Regions from separate parts of the Alteromonas sp. ABH4_456 genome, predicted to be linked through region 3. Evidence: predicted binding sites of a transcription regulator. Region 3 holds the regulator's gene; each other region holds the start of a gene.
The links. The regulator FNR, encoded in region 3, switches genes on or off when oxygen is low (the NO sensors DNR and NnrR bind a similar motif). The targets are predictions, from matches to a motif close to TTGATCTAGATCAA.

Region 1 (5,500 bases), on a different contig from region 3:
CTTATACTGAAAAAGCAGGGAGACCATCGCTTTATTAATTCTGCCGGGGATTATTCCCCGCAGGACCAGCGTCGGGTGTTGCGCATAGCCCTTGGCAGCTGCGCCGGATTTCTCATCAGTAAATACATGAACTGGCCGTACGGTGTATTTTTTGCTGTCTATCCCATGTTATTACTGGGAATGTTGCCTAAGTTCGACCGCCTGATTGCCTGGCAGTTCCTGGTAGGTGTGGCGGTGAATGTGGTGGAAATCTATCTGCTGAATGTGTTTTTCAAACATCATCCGGCTTTAATGATAATGGGTGTGTTTGCGGTATTTTTTGTTCATTTCAGGTTGATGGCAAAAGGTTCGCACTTTTTGCTCTGGGCCTCCGGGATAGTCACACTCTCAGTGTTGCTCCATTTTTCAAGCTATCCGGATGCATCACTGACCGATATGACAATGGCGGCATTCCTCGCCACGCTGATATCCGTTATTTCTGCAGCGGTGCTTTACTGGCTGATTCCTGAGACTGATCCTATCGCACCGCCACCACAGCATAACGTGACGTTTGCACAGATTAATCACCGCACGCTGATGGGGGCGATTCTGGCGACGCTGTCATTCGTTGTCTTTCAAATTTTCGATTTGAAAGATTCCCTGTCTGCGCAGGTAGCAACGGTACTCGTGCTGTTTCCCATGACCTTCCGCGGCTCGCTGGAAAACTCCATGAAGCGGGCGAAAGGCGTAGCCTTAGGGTGTGCGCTGGGTATTACCGTACAATTATTGATGTACGATCTGATCCGCTATCTTCCCCTGGTTGTGATTGCGATGTTTATCACCGTTATGCTCACGGCACGGCTGCATCTGATTGAACGCACCGGTTCAGGTATGGGCTTTGGTGCCTTAACCACCATCGGCATTTTGTTCGGGCAGTATCTTCAGCCCAATTCAGACATGCTGTACAGCAGTATGTACCGCTTTTCCTCTGTCGTCGTCGCGCTGTCACTTCTTATGAGCCTGGCGTGGCTGCTGGATGGTTTTTTAAATCGATTCGCAATTACGCGAAATGTATGATGCAGTGATAATTTATTGAAGGAAAACAGTAATCTTGGAAGTAGCAAGCTTTACAGATTTATTCACCGGAGGCGGGGCAGTGTCAGCTGCTGTGGCGCTGGGACTGATTATTCTTGCAGGCCTTACGTCAATGATAACAGCTTCATTCGGTGTCGGGGGCGGTGTTATGTTGCTGGCGACCATGGCAACGGTTGTGCCGGTCGCCGCGTTGATCCCTGTGCACGGACTTGTTCAGTTAGGTTCTAACGGGAGCCGTTCGTGGCTGACCCGTTCGCACATCGACTGGGCCATGGTGAAGTGGTTCAGCGGTGGTGCGCTGGCCGGGGCTGTTGCTGCGTCTTTCATTGTGGTGCAACTGCCGCTAATCACCATTCAGTTTACTGTAGCGGGTTTTATCTTATTTTTAGTGTGGGGACCCAAACCGGCGAAAAGGGAGCTGAGCAAAACCGGCCGTTGCATTGCCGGTGCGCTGACGACGGTCGCGACTATGTTTGTGGGCGCGACAGGGCCGCTGGTCGCCGGGTTTGTGCACCGGAATACCGATAATAAGATGACCCTCACCAGTACGTTCGCTACCTGCATGACATTTCAGCATCTGCTTAAAGCCTTTGTTTTCAGCTTTGCCGGATTTGCTTTTTTTCAATGGTTGCCACTGGTAGTTGCTATGGTAGTCAGCGGCTTTACCGGCACCTGGCTGGGGTTGAAAGTGCTGAAAAAAGTGTCTGACGAACGCTTTGCCCTACTGTTTAAAGTTATCGTTACCATACTGGCTCTGCGCCTTATCTGGCAGGCAGTGATGTCGCTCTAACGCCTGCTGAGCGTCAGGCCGTATCGCCGGAGTTTTCTGTAAAGTGTTCTGGTGCTTATGCCAAGCACGTCTGCCAGCGTTTCCGGCGTACCGTCGAAGGCAGAGATGATTTCAGACATGTACGCTTCCTCTGCTTCTTCCAGTGTTTTTAATCGGAGCGGGCCGGACTCCTGTTCGCTTTCCGGTACAGTAAGATGGGAAGGTAAGTCCGCCGGTGTGATGTGTTCATCTACCGATAACAGAGCGGCTTGTTCGGTGACGTTGCGCAATTCTCTGATATTGCCGGGAAATGCATAACGGCTGAGTACGGACAGGGCATCTTTGTTAAAGGTCTTCTTCGTGTGCCCGGCTTGCGCCAGGAATTGCCCGCATAGCGCAGGAATGTCTTCCCTGCGCTGGCGTAGAGAAGGCAGGGCGATGGGAAAGCCGGCAATCCGGTAATAGAGATCTTGTCTGAATTCGCCTTTCTCAACCAGCTGTTTAAGGTTTTTGTGTGTAGCGCAGACCAGCCTGAAATCAGAGTGCTTCAGCTTCAGGCTGCCGACAGGACGGTAAGTTCCTGACTCCAGCAATCGCAGCAGCTTGACCTGCATACTCATGGGCACATCGCCAATTTCGTCAAAAAACACCGTGCCGCCACTGGCCACGTCAATGAGTCCTTTTTTCGACGATGATGCGCCGGTAAATGCCCCTTTCTCGTGGCCGAACAGCTCTGATTCAAATAATGACTCAGTCAGTCCGGTGCATTCAATGACTATAAACGGTTTGTCTTTCCGAGGGCTGCTTTCGTGAATAGCGTGAGCGACAAGTTCTTTTCCGGTGCCTGTTTCTCCCTGCAATAACACGGCAATGTCTGCCGGTGCTGCGCGGCTGATTTGATGCAGCATATTCCTGAAAGACGGCGCACTGCCAATGAGTTTCGCATTACCGGCACGGGGAGAAGCAAAGGTGATCTGCTCCAGCACCTCCAGGTAGCCAAGTACCATGCCATCTTCGTCCTCCACCGGCTTCATTGTGATCTGGCAATGAGAATCGCCTGTGCGGGTTTTGTGATTGTGTACCACTGAGCTTGGTCTTTGTGTACTTTTGCATTCAGCAAGCGGGCAGTCTTCTCCGGCTTGATCACAGGGTACAGCATTGTTGTGAGACACGCTGAAGCAGGTGCTTTTACCGGTGATGATGTGCTCTTCGTAAGTGTCGCGGTAGAGCTGATTAACCGCATGCACCACATAATCCGGCGTGATAAAAATCGCCGGTTTATCAATCGCATTGATCATCGACTGAATAATAGAAATGTTCACGTTCATGCCCCCTCGCCAAGTTATGACAATTATGTCACAGGGTGTGACAAAAATGACCTTATTTTTCCGGTGAGAAAGCTTGCGTTGGATCAAATAGCGGCCTGTTCGAAGGGTGTAAGGTAGCGGCTATGAAATTTGCGATGTATCCGAAGTCGTCCGGTGGCTCAAACATCCCTGTTGTGTTCGTTATTCACGCTTTCTGCGCACAATAATTGCGGTTTTTGATTTATCTCACGCTTCTGTGATTGCCAACGTTACTCTGTGGCACGACTTCTGCTCTGCCAGTGATATTAAATTCGGCTACATCGTCGACATTTCGCCAAATTACTAATTAATCGGGAGATGTTCCTAATGAGCGATACATTACTGGAGTTATCGCGCTGGCAGTTTGCATTGACTGCTATGTTCCACTTTATCTTTGTACCCCTTACCTTAGGTATGACTTTCCTGCTTGCCATCATGGAATCGGTTTACGTGATGACCGGCAAGGAAATCTACAAACAGATGACTAAATTCTGGGGTAAGTTGTTCGGGATAAACTTTGCGATTGGTGTGGCTACCGGCCTCACCATGGAGTTCCAGTTCGGTATGAACTGGTCTTATTATTCACATTACGTGGGTGACATTTTTGGCGCGCCGCTGGCTATTGAAGGCCTGATGGCGTTTTTTCTTGAATCAACCTTCGTCGGACTGTTCTTCTTTGGCTGGGATCGCATGTCAAAAGTGAAGCACCTTATGGCTACCTGGCTGGTGGCTATCGGTTCTAACTTTTCGGCGCTTTGGATCCTTATCGCCAATGGCTGGATGCAAAACCCTGTGGGCGCTGACTTCAATGTTGAATCTATGCGGATGGAAATGACCAGCTTCGCTGACGTTATTTTTAATCCGGTGGCACAAGTGAAGTTTGTACACACTGTTTCTGCAGGCTATACAACAGGCGCAATGTTCGTGCTGGCTATCTCCAGTTATTATTTACTGAAACACAAGCATGTTGCGTTTGCCCGCCGTTCTTTTGCTATCGCTGCGAGCTTTGGTCTGGCGTCTGTGTTGTCAGTCATTATTCTGGGCGATGAAAGCGGATACGAAATTGGTGACGTTCAGAAAGTGAAACTCGCCGCTGTTGAAGCAGAGTACGAAACCCATCCTGCGCCTGCGCCATTCACCATCTTTGGTATTCCCAACGACGAAGAAGAGCGCATGGACTATGCCATTCAAATTCCGTACGCCATGGGCATCATCGCCACCCGCAGCTTTGATGAAGAAGTTACCGGCATCAAAGATTTGAAAGAGCAGCACCGTGTTCGCATTTTATCCGGTGTGCAGGCATACAAGCACATGGAAGCAGTGCGTGACGGTTCAGCCACGCTGGCTGAGCAGGCGCTGTTTGACGCGAATAAAGAAAATTTGGGTTACGCCATGCTGCTGCAACCCTTTACGCAGGATATTACACGGCCTACACCTGAAGCGCTTGAGCGTGCCGTGGATTACAGTATTCCGCCTGTTGCACCGCTGTTTTATTCCTTCCGCTTAATGGTACTGGCAGGGTTTTTAATGCTGGCTCTGTTCGCGGCAGCGTTCTGGTACAGCACTAAACACCGCATTACTCAGCCCCGCTGGTTACTGAAATCAGCCCTCTACGGTTTACCTCTGCCCTGGATTGCCTGTGAAGCAGGCTGGTTCGTCGCCGAGTTTGGTCGTCAACCATGGTCTATTGCAGAAGTACTGCCGGTCCACGTGTCTGTTTCCAATCTGAGTGTGGGTGATGTGGTATTCACCATGGTGGGCTATACCTTGTTCTACACCGTGATGTTCATTATCAGCTTCTACCTGATGAAGAAATTCGCCAAAAAAGGACCGGTTCCTCCCGGCGATGAACAGGATGAAGCAAGCGTAATTGGTTTAACTGAAAAAGGAGCAAACGCATGATCGATTATGAAGTGTTGCGGGTGATCTGGTGGGTCCTTGTCGGCGTGTTACTGATTGGCTTTGCCATTACCGACGGCTTTGATTTAGGTGTAGGTTCGCTGCTGACGATTATCGGGCGTACCGACGAAGAGCGCCGGGTGATGATTAATACCATCGGCCCGCACTGGGACGGCAACCAGGTGTGGTTCATTACGGCCGGCGGCGCTATTTTTGCTGCCTGGCCAATGATTTATGCCACTGCGTTCTCCGGCTTTTACATCGCGTTATTTCTTACGCTTGCTGCGTTATGGATGCGCCCCATCGGTTTTGACTACCGTAGTAAACTGCCGGGTGCAAAGTGGCGTCAGCGTTGGGACTGGGCGTTGTTTGCCGGCGGTTTTGTTCCGGCACTTATCTTTGGTGTTGCGTT
Region 2 (5,500 bases), on a different contig from region 3:
TGCCAATCCATCCGCTAAAACTCATGCCTATAAACACCTTATTCAGCCAATCAGGCATAACGTTGCGACGATAGAGGTAAAAAGCGCCGATCCAGGCGGTGCCAAGCATCAATAACCCCATCCCCACCATCACGCGAAATGAATAGAAAACGGGCGCAACCGGCGGATGCACACCCTCAAATTCATTTAGTCCTTTAATTTCTCCGTTTACGTCATGGGTTAAAATAAAGCTGGCCATATTGGGAATGCCGATTTCGAAATGATTGGTCTTTGTTTCCTCATCCGGAACTGCGAAAAGTAATAAAGGTGCGCCTTGCTCTGTGTGCCATACACCTTCCATCGCCGCGACTTTTTGTGGTTGGTGCTCAAGCGTATTAAGTCCGTGCATATCGCCTGCAAAAATTTGCAGAGGGATCAAGACCGCAGCCGTGTAAGTTGCCGTCTTAAGTGCAATTTTAGGCGCAATTTTGTCGTCGCCTCTGAACAAACGATACGCGGATAAGCCTGCTATGAGAAAGCTGGCAGTTAGCCCTGATGCTAGTAGCATGTGAGTGAACCGATAGGGAAATGAAGGATTAAAAATAATGGCTGACCAGTCTTTAGCGTATACTACCCCATCGATAACTTCATGACCCTGCGGCGTTTGCATCCAGCTATTTAAAGACAATATCCAAAATGCCGATAATGTCGTACCTGCCGCCACCACAAACGTAGCAAATGTATGTAACCAATTTGGCACTTTACGCATACCAAATAGCATAATGCCCAAAAACGTTGCTTCTAAGAAAAAAGCAGTCAGAACTTCATAGCCCAGCAATGGTCCGGCCACGTTACCCGCTTTTTCCATAAAACCCGGCCAGTTAGTACCAAACTGAAAAGACATGGTTACGCCTGATACAACACCAAGGGCAAAAGTAAGGGCAAAAACCCTTACCCAAAAACGATAGATCCGCATCCAAACAGGATGTCCGGTGAGGTTAGATCGAAGCTTGAAATAAAACAGAAACCATCCCAGTGCAATGGTGATAGTTGGAAAAAGAATGTGAAAACTAATATTCAATGCGAACTGTAGTCTGGATAAAACAAACGCATCCATAATTGCTCCCCTCTTACTCAGATTTGCCCGGAAGAAATTTGTCTTTCAAGTCGAGGATCCGACCGACTCCCGATCCCAGCTTCATTAGCGTATCAAGCTTCTCTGGTCCGAGGTTCTGTAACTCTTGTGACCAGGCAGTTACCGATTCTAATAAATCATGAATTTCGTGAAGCCTTGTCTGGACACTTTGGTCTCGCTCACCCTCGGGTTCTGCCATCATCAAGTTCCGTAACAGCGTCATAGTCGGATCGATTTCTCTTTTCCGTCGCTCTTCAAATACTCTATTGGCGAGCTCCCAGATAGTCCCAGCAGGTACGAAAAATTCTTTTCTCTCACCGGGTATGTGATGCTGTTTTATCAACTGCCATGATTGCAATTCCTTTAAGCCCATACTGGTATTTCCCCTTGAAATACTTAGCGCATCGGCAATTTCCTGTGCGGACAAGGGAGTATCGTGAACAACAATTAAGGCCAGCATCTGTCCGACCGTGCGGTTAAAGCCCCACCGACTGCCCATTTCGCCAAAGTGCACTACGGCAGAAGTAGAAAGAGGTGACATTTTCACTAACGAACCATCATAAAGTTTCAGAAATTTCTGAAACTTTATGACTTATTTTGATCTAGGTCAAATTAAATCTTGACTGTATGAAAGGTTTATATGACTTAAGATACTCATGTAGACTTTTAATATTTATACAACACCATGATATTTAAATTAAAAGATCATCAGTAATGTCACAACTGCGGCATTTTGTCGCATTGTCTGTTCCAGGCTTTGCCCTATACTTACCAGCCAAATCGGACTCACCAGTAACCTCACTTCAGGGAAATTTGATATTGTTACGCCGCCGTAAGTCAATAGCTGGCCTGTTCGTTGGCTATGTCGGATGCTGGATGTTCATCCCAGCGGATACTATGCCTGGAGCAGTAAGCCTCTGTCGAAACGCGACAAAGCCAACCGTCGTCTAACAGGACTAATTAAGCAATTCTGGCTGGAGTCTGGTGGCGTGTACGGCTACCGCAAAATTCATTCAGATTTACGGGACATCGGTGAACGATGCGGTATTAACCGCGTGTACCGACTCATGGTTCAGGAAGGATTACGAGCTAAGGTTGGCTATCCTCGACCTCGGCATCGAGGCGGAGAAAGTCACGTTGTGGTGCCAAATCGGCTGAACCGGAAGTTTAGTCCCGGTGCGCCTGATGAAGCCTGGGTAACGGATATCACGCATGTCCGAACTCACGAAGGCTGGCTGTATCTGGCGGTTGTTGTCGACTTGTTCTCCCGAAAGGTAATCGGCTGGTCAATGCAGCAACGAATAACGAAAGACATTGCTCTCAACGCTCTGTTGATGGCTGTATGGCGTCGAAACCCAAAGCAACAAGTGAAGGTGCACTCAGATCAAGGAAGCCAATATACCAGCCACGACTGGCAGGCTTTCCTGAAAGCGAATGGTCTGGAGGGAAGTATGAGCCGACGCGGTAATGTCCACTGCCCCTTTTTGTTCCAGCAGTTTCTGTACCTTGTAGTACGGGCCGAATTTCTTTACGCCGAGGGCTTTCGCCTTGTCGCACAATGCACAAATGCAGCCATCATTGTTGTTAGTACCACCACGGGTTTGTCACGGATAGCGGGGTCAAACACCTTTTCGGCGGACGCATAAAAGCCGTTGGCATCGACTAACGCAAACATTGTCTTAACTGCCTGGTATAGCGATGCATTCTGACAGAACGGACAACAATGCCTTCTTCTTCGAAGGTATCTCCCTCCCCCAACACGTAAGGCTGCTGGTGTTTGCCGGGCGATACCAGAACCATGGCTTTGCGATCGAACAGCTTACACACAAACACACCATTCAAATTTGCCACCACCACATCCAGCGAAGTGGGTGCAGCAGCGCGGTCGACAATGAGTAAATCACCATCAAAAATGCCCACGCCGGTCATCGACTCTCCCTGTGCCTGGCCAATAAACGTAGCAGTGGGATGGTCGATAAGCAGCTCGTCGAGATCAAGCCCAAGCTGACGGTATTCGGCAGCAGGGGACTCGAAGCCGGTGATACCAGCCTGTGCAATAACCGGAATAATTCTCAACATAGTACAAAAAACAGTTGCCTCAGATACTGTTTATTTATACAGTAATTATGAATCAGGTTAAAATTAAATTTCATTTTACGTTCGACATCGGAGAACCATCATGGCTATTACAGTGCAATATGTTGTTTCGCATAAAGGGGTAGAAAAGTTGGTCACTACAGACAAGAAGGAAGCTGATCAGTATGACAAAATGCTGGATGCGGCAGACAATCTGGCTGCTTACATCGGTGCGAAAGGTATCAAGCTGGAAGACGACGTGATTGAGAATCTGTCTGTCATGCTGGCAAAGAATAAAGATGCCGTCGGCAAATTGCTCAAAGGTGCTTCTGCTGATGACGTCCTCGACGCCGAATCAGCAGAAGTGGTAAAGCTTCAGGCAAACAGTAAAAACTAAAAGCGGGTTACACCACATTCCGCTTATTGGTAAAGCGGGTGATAACCGAGTGTACTTCGTTAACGGTTTTACGCAGACGCTGGCTGGCATCTAATGATGATTCTGATGCCCGCTGGGTATCTTTGGCACCATCGGCAATTTCTACGACTTGCTGATTGATGTGCTCTGCCACAGAACTTTGCTGCTCTACAGCGGAGGCCATTTCGAAGGTTTGATCTGCAATAACACTCACGGCCTGATTAATATCTGCCAGTGTTTTGCGGGTATCTTCAACAATGGCCGTGCCCTGCTCGGCTGATGCCATACCGTCATTGGATACTCTGACAGCCCGTTCTGACCGCTCAGCCAGAACATGGATAATATTATGAATTTTATCTGTGGACTCTCTGGTTTTTGATGCCAGTGACCGTACTTCATCAGCAACTACAGCGAAGCCTCGTCCCTGCTCGCCGGCGCGTGCAGCTTCAATGGCGGCGTTCAGTGCCAGCAGGTTTGTCTGTTCAGCAATGGTCGATATTAAACTGGCAGCTTCACCAATATCATTCGTTGACTGCGCCAGTTCCTGCACGGTGACCGAAATAGAACTGACCGCTTCTTTAAGCGCCATGATGGCAGATAACGCTTCGTCCGCTTTTTGATTACCGGCTTCCACATTCTTAGAAGCAGAACGGGCGCTGTCGGCGTTCATGTCAACCCGCTCTGAAACACTTTGAATAGCCTGCGACATCTCGTTAACGGCTGAAGCAATGTTTTGCGTTGCCTCGTTTTGCTGCACGACAGCCGTACTGGTGATTTCGGCCTGTTGATGGGTGGTGTTGGCAATCGTATCCAACCCCCCGGCGGCATCCTGAATGCGGGCAAGAGCTGTGCGGCTGCGCGCAAGCTCACAGCCCAAAACCAGTTTGGCACGTGACCGGTTACCGAAGTCGGCAAAATAGGTTTGCGATACCACCGGATTCGAATAGCTGTCCGGAGAAATATCAATAAGCGCCTGCCAGTCACCTTTAATTTTAGAGGCCATCCAGAAACTGCACAGCGCGAAACCTGCGGCAGCGAGAACAGCCGGCAACACACCCGCTGTGACGAACAGGGCAGCCACGGTTATAAGACCCATCACGATAAATGGCAGGTAATTTTTCATATAGTGAACGGCCAGTTCACCGGTTGACGTACTGGACTTACCTTCACGTAGCCGCTCGTAACGGTATTCTGCACGGGCAATTTCGTCCGGTAAGGCCGGCACACGTACTGATTCATAACCCGTGATCTGAGAATTTTCAAAAACCGGGGTCACGAACGCCGAAACCCAGTAATGGTCTCCATTTTTGCGCCGGTTTTTTACCAGTCCCATCCAGATATTGCCAGCAGACAAGGTATCCCACATTTCGCGGAACACACCGGGCGGCATGTCCGGATGGCGCACAATATTATGGTTTTTTCCAATCAGTTCATCATGGCTGAAGCCACTGACTTCAACGAACCCATCATTGCAGTGCGTGATCACACCACGTGTATCGGTAGATGAAATGAGCCGGTAGTGCTGAGGAATGCTGTAAAGCTTCTGGGTAACCGGTTGATTATTTCGCATATAATTGACTCATATCCCTGCGTTCTCAGAAATTGGTTAAGGGGCACATTAACCTTAGCCTATAATTAGACTTTCGAGTAATTGACCTATAAAAAAATAGAGGGAACGGAGTTTACAGCCCGGAATTGAGTTTGAAAAGTTAGCATTTACTAATGTAAATACATAGAGTTATCACTGCAGAGAGAAATTGAGGGTCACAGTGGTTCCGGAACCGGTATCGCTATGAATATCTATCCAGCCATTATGAGATTCCATCAAAGCCTGCGCCACAGAAAGGCCAAGGCCTGTGCCGCTGCCGGGAGGACGGGTAGTGAAGAAAGGCGTA
Region 3 (5,500 bases):
GACTAACTGATATTTAATTTCTTCCGCCAGCCGGTTTACTGTTTTTTCCCCTTCCAGACATAATTCACCTGCACGGTGAAACTCCATCAGTCCTACATCTGAAAGATGAGGCTCTATCAGTACGTCAGGCGGATCTCCGGCCAGTCTGGAGCGGGTCACGCGGGCTTGCAGTATTTCCAGAGAACTGCTCATGACACTCAGGATCCCAGGCGGTTCTGGTTTGTCGGACCTGGATTCCGGTGAAAACCACTGCCTGACAATATTTGAACCTTTAGAGAAAAAGTCGTCGGTTTTTTTCTGGATTTTTTCATGTTCTGCGGCTGGTCTTTCCAGGCGCTGAGGCTTGAAATCAGCGTTGAGATTCACCGCAATCACAAAATCTGCGCCCAGATGACGGCAAAGGTTTACAGGTACAGGATTGACGACAGCACCATCCACCAGCCACCGGCCATTATATTCAACCGGACTGAACAGGGCAGGAATTGCGCAGGATGCCTGAATACAATTATCAACGGGCCCCTGGTTGAACATGACTTCGCGGCCGGAGTATAAATCCGTGGCAACCACAGCAAAGGGTTTATTCATCTCTTCAAAAGACGGGGCGCAAAATTCTTCCGCCAGTTTGGTAAACACTTTTTGTCCGCTGGCAATGCCACCTTTGCGGATGCCAACACCCATTAAAGACAGGATTTGCCATTCTGTTAACGAGCAAGCCCACTCTTTGAGGGGCTCAAGCTTACCACTTGCATAGGCTGCGCCCACATAAGCACCTATCGAGCAACCCGCAACCACATCTATCTTAACGCCCAGCCGTTCAAGTGCTTCAATGATGCCAATATGTGTCCAGCCCCTTGCAGCGCCGGCACCGAGTGCGAGTCCGATTTTCATGGTTTATTCCGTCAGATTAACAATTTGAACAGGGAATTGTGCATCATCACTGACCGCACTGGTAAAATCCGGCTTGTCGAAGGCTGTATCACCGTCTTCTACCGGTGCGCCTGTGGCCTTGATCCCTTTAAAATCAAACAAATTGCCATCAGCGAGGTGTGATGGGGCAACGTTCTGAATTGCACGGAACATAGACTCAATGCGACCCGGAAAACGCTTATTCCAGTCCTGCAGCATCATTTTAATATTCTGTCTTTGCAGATTTTCCTGAGAACCGCAAAGATTACAGGGGATGATCGGGAACTCAGTGGCGTCAGCGTATTTCTGAATGTCTTTCTCACTGCAATAAGCCAGCGGGCGAATAACAATGTGTTCACCATTATCACTTACCAGTTTGGGGGGCATGGCTTTTAGCTTTCCGCCATGGAACATGTTCAGAAACAATGTTTCCAGCATATCATCACGATGATGACCGAGGGCTATTTTGGTTGCGCCGAGTTCCTTTGCAGTACGGTACAGGATCCCGCGTCTTAATCTTGAACACAGTGAACAGGTGGTTTTCCCTTCAGGGATTTTATCTTTAACAATGGAATAGGTATCTTCTTCTACAATTTTGTAGTCAATACCCAGAGAATTCAGGTATTCAGGTAACACATGCTCCGGAAAGCCGGGCTGCTTCTGGTCGAGGTTAACCGCGACGATATCGAAATTGACCGGTGCAATTTTGCGTAAAAATAGCAGGATATCCAGCAAGGTATAGCTGTCTTTTCCGCCGGATAAGCACACCATGACCTTGTCGCCGTCTTCAATCATATTGAAGTCTTCGATGGCTTTGCCAACATGTCTGCGAAGTCTTTTCTGCAACTTGTTAAAGTTGTATTTTTGTTTACTTTGCGCACTGTGACTGGCGTTGTCAGATGGCGTAGATGTTACTTGATTCATGGCACTTCAGAATTGGCTGGAAAGATAAAAGTACCATTATACAAAAGCAGACGGAATGCTGCTACACAAGCAGCATTCCGTTATCGCGCATTTACTTAACCGGAGACGTAAAGCCGTCAGGTTTAACCGCAAGCACATCGCAATTCAGGTTATCAATAACATGCTCTGCTGTATTGCCCAAAAAGGCGGCTGATATGCCTGTACGTCCCACGGTACCGATGACGACGAGTTCTGCATCCAGCTGTTCAGTCACTTTCGGAATGGCTATATCAGGTAATCCCTCAACAACATGGCAATTTGCTACGCCGATCCCAAATTTAGCGCTGTGGTTTTCCATTTCCTGAACATGATGATTGCGCACAGCATTATGATACGTCTCAGGATTGAAATCGGGGATCTCAATGGCGATATTCAGTGGGGCAGAAGGATAGGCATTAACCAGATGTACCTGACCGCTCAGTAACTCTGCATAATCCTTTGCGATACCGGTCAACTTGTCATTCAGTTGTGCATGTTCTTTGTCTTCTGTACCCACATTGACTGCCGCAACAATATTACCGTGTTCAGGCCAGGCATGGGCTTTGACAAGTAAAACCGGAGCCGGACATTTTCTTAGTAAGTGCCAGTCTGTTGGTGTAAAGAGCACTGATGCAAAATCATCGTGTTTGCGGGTAGCTTTAACGACCAGGTCAACCTGACGGTTAATGGTGTAGCGGGTAATGGCTTCGTAACGTTTATCACTCCACTCAACAGCAACCTTTACATCATAATCATCGTAGCGGGTCAGATTTTTTTCTGCCCAGGCAATACGGTCTTTGGTTACCGCATCACGCACGGCTTCACGCTCACTGCGGGTGAGCATTGTTGTCATGGCATAAGAAAAGTCGTATACAACAAGCAGTGCGTGTACTTCTGCACCGGTTTTACGGGCAATTTCGATGGCTCTTGAAAGGGCAGGTTGTTCAGGGTTGTCGGCCTGAACGACGGCGAGAATACGTTTGCAGGTGATCATGGCGTCTCTCCTTATTGATGAAGACAATAATACTGCCTTCATCTTTAGTATAAGACTTACAGCAGGAGAGACCTTGTTTCAGATCAATATTTCAACGGGATCTTAATCCACGCAAAGAGTAGGAATGTCCATAGAGTGCAGCTTTTTATCCATAGCCGCAAAATCCAGAACAGTAATGAGCTTCCCGTCTACTTTGATAATGCCTTCTTTCTGGAAGCGGGTCAGTAAGCGGCTGATCGTTTCTACCGTTAAACCGAGATAATTACCGATTTCGTTGCGGGTCATACTCAGATTGAACTGACGGTGAGAAAAACCCCGTTCTTCAAACCGACCGGACAGATGGGCGATAAAATAAATCAGACGTTCTTCTGCCGTCCGTTTATTCAGCAGCATCATCATTTCGTGATCCTGCTTAATTTCAGCACTCATAAAACGCATGATCTGATGGCGCAATTTTGGGAATTGCTCAGACATTTTTTCAAGGGTGGAATAGGGAAGCTCACACACCATGGCAGTTTCCAGCGCCTGAGTATAACTCTGGTGAGTGTCGTCACGTAAACCGTCAAAACCGATAATATCGCCAGGGAAGTGGAAACTGATAATTTGCTCTTCACCTTCTTTATCGGTGACAAAAGACTTAAATGAACCTGCCCGCACGGCGTACAGAGAGGTAAATTTATCGCCGGCTTCTACCAGGGTGTCGTGTTTATGCAAAGGTTTTTTGCGTTCAATGATGTCATCCAGTGACTCAATCTCAGTTTTGTTGAGGGCCACAGGCAGACACAGATGGCTGAAACTGCAACTCTGGCAGTGTATAGAAAAATCCGAACGTTTTTGCATGCTCACTTCCCGCTGTTTGCGATAATTCTAATGTATAGTACTTAAAGCCTGCCACAACAGCAAAAATGCGTACAACAGCAAACTCAAAGCAATGATTTGACGAACTACGGGTTGTCTGAAACCTGAGGAAAGCCAGTCTGCACCTGCCCGGACAGCCAGCAACGCCGGTAGCGTTCCTAAACCAAAACCGGCCATGATTACAGCACCGGATATTGCCGTCCCTGAAGCCAGTGCCCACGTCAGGGTGGAATAAACCAGTCCACAGGGCAACCATCCCCAAATCATACCATAGGGAAAGGCGCTAATAGGAGACCTGAAAGGTAAAAACCGTTTCGACAGCGGCTGAATTCTCTGCCAGAGTTTACTGCCGAGGGCTTCAACAGCGGTCAGGCCACGCCACCAGTTACCCAGATAACAGGCCATGGCAATCAGCATGATGCCACTGAATACAGCGAGTACGGGGCCGGTCACCGGTACAGCATCTTTTGCTATCTGCCCGATACCGCCGGTTACAGCGCCGGCAAGTATATAGCTGAATATACGACCAAAGTTATAGCTAAGCGCATAGGGTAAAGGGGATGAGCCTGCCGGCGTGGCGGCAGACAGTGCCAGCGATACGCCGCCGCACATTCCCACACAATGAACGCCTCCGCCCAGCCCGACCAGCAAGGCAGAAAAAAACGACAGATCACTCATTGAGTTTTTTTCGTTCTTCGGCCAGCTTTTTTTCTTCAGGAGATAAATCATCATCGAAAAGAATACTGTAGCCCTGGCGATCCAGGTCTTCAAACTGGTTCGATTTTACTGCCCAAAAAAATACGCCGATGGCAATGGCCACAATAATCACAGCAAGGGGAATAAGGACGTAAATTATACTCATAGCGTTACTTTAACAGTCTCGTCGAATTAGTTACTACCAGAATACTACTCAGGCTCATACCAATCACCGCCATCCACGGCGTCAGGATGCCGGATACTGCAAACGGCAGGATAACCAGATTGTAGCCTACGGCCCATCCCATATTCTGCCTGACTGTCGCTTTTACTCTTCTGGCCATCAGAGTAAGGTGTCCGAGTACAGCCAGCTTATCATTTAATAAAATCACATCTGCGGCACTTTTTGCGATATCCGTGGCATTACCCACTGCAATGCTAACATCAGCCGCTGCCATCACCGGCGCGTCGTTAATACCATCACCCAGCATCATGACATGACGGCCCTGCCGCTGAAGGGCTGTCACGGCGTTTAATTTATCTTCAGGGCTGTTCCCGCCTGTGGCTTTGTCTACAGGTAAATTCTTTGCAATGTCGTCAACATTTTGCTGAATATCGCCACTCAGAATTATCCGCTCCAGTTGCGCCAGTTTGCTCAGGCTGTCTGCGGCATCCGCTTTAATTTTATCTGCTACACGAAAGGCGGCAACGGGCACACCGTTTTCGGTAAGAAACACGTTAGCGGGAAAAGGCGACAGGCCGGCATCAACACCGGTGAAAGAAGCCGAACCGGCTTTATAACTGCGGCCATTGCATTGCGCGCTGATACCCATTCCGGCCACAACGTCAACTTGACTCAGAATTAATCCCTGATTGTAATCAGAAACAAAGGCAGCGGCAACCGGATGTTCTGAACGGGACTCTATTGCCCCCATCAAAGCACGGATTGCATTTTCCCGTGCCGGCTCAGCAAACCAGCTGTTTATCTGAGCAAACTTTCCTTCGGTCAGTGTTCCGGTTTTATCCAGCACCAGGGTATCTACGTGGTTGATTTGCTCCAGTGCATCGGCTCTTTTCAATAAAATGCCATGCCGGTTAAGGTTT

Region 1: the regulator FNR is predicted to act here: its motif matches at 3,245-3,258, upstream of ACXAG2_RS03480 (cytochrome ubiquinol oxidase subunit I).
Region 2: the regulator FNR is predicted to act here: its motif matches at 1,712-1,725, upstream of ACXAG2_RS19380 (GbsR/MarR family transcriptional regulator).

What each region holds. Positions count from the first base shown of each region.
Region 1 covers NZ_JBSWXO010000002.1:90,706-96,205, reverse strand. The annotation lists gene ACXAG2_RS03495 (DUF2955 domain-containing protein) at 1-1,056, shown strand, start outside; gene ACXAG2_RS03490 (sulfite exporter TauE/SafE family protein) at 1,091-1,864, shown strand; gene ACXAG2_RS03485 (sigma-54 interaction domain-containing protein) at 1,861-3,171, opposite strand; gene ACXAG2_RS03480 (cytochrome ubiquinol oxidase subunit I) at 3,517-5,091, shown strand; gene cydB (cytochrome d ubiquinol oxidase subunit II) at 5,088-5,500, shown strand, end outside.
Region 2 covers NZ_JBSWXO010000017.1:71,852-77,351, reverse strand. The annotation lists gene ACXAG2_RS19385 (cytochrome ubiquinol oxidase subunit I) at 1-1,096, opposite strand, end outside; gene ACXAG2_RS19380 (GbsR/MarR family transcriptional regulator) at 1,110-1,661, opposite strand; partial or broken gene ACXAG2_RS19375 (IS3 family transposase) at 1,960-2,631, shown strand; partial or broken gene ACXAG2_RS19370 (Y-family DNA polymerase) at 2,587-2,789, opposite strand; gene ACXAG2_RS19365 (S24 family peptidase) at 2,777-3,193, opposite strand; gene ACXAG2_RS19360 (YebG family protein) at 3,294-3,587, shown strand; gene ACXAG2_RS19355 (methyl-accepting chemotaxis protein) at 3,595-5,175, opposite strand; gene ACXAG2_RS19350 (sensor histidine kinase) at 5,347-5,500, opposite strand, start outside.
Region 3 covers NZ_JBSWXO010000001.1:61,105-66,604, reverse strand. The annotation lists gene rssA (patatin-like phospholipase RssA) at 1-888, opposite strand, end outside; gene ttcA (tRNA 2-thiocytidine(32) synthetase TtcA) at 892-1,830, opposite strand; gene uspE (universal stress protein UspE) at 1,922-2,842, opposite strand; gene fnr (fumarate/nitrate reduction transcriptional regulator Fnr) at 2,945-3,682, opposite strand; gene ACXAG2_RS00290 (sulfite exporter TauE/SafE family protein) at 3,710-4,378, opposite strand; gene ccoS (cbb3-type cytochrome oxidase assembly protein CcoS) at 4,371-4,562, opposite strand; gene ACXAG2_RS00280 (heavy metal translocating P-type ATPase) at 4,567-5,500, opposite strand, start outside.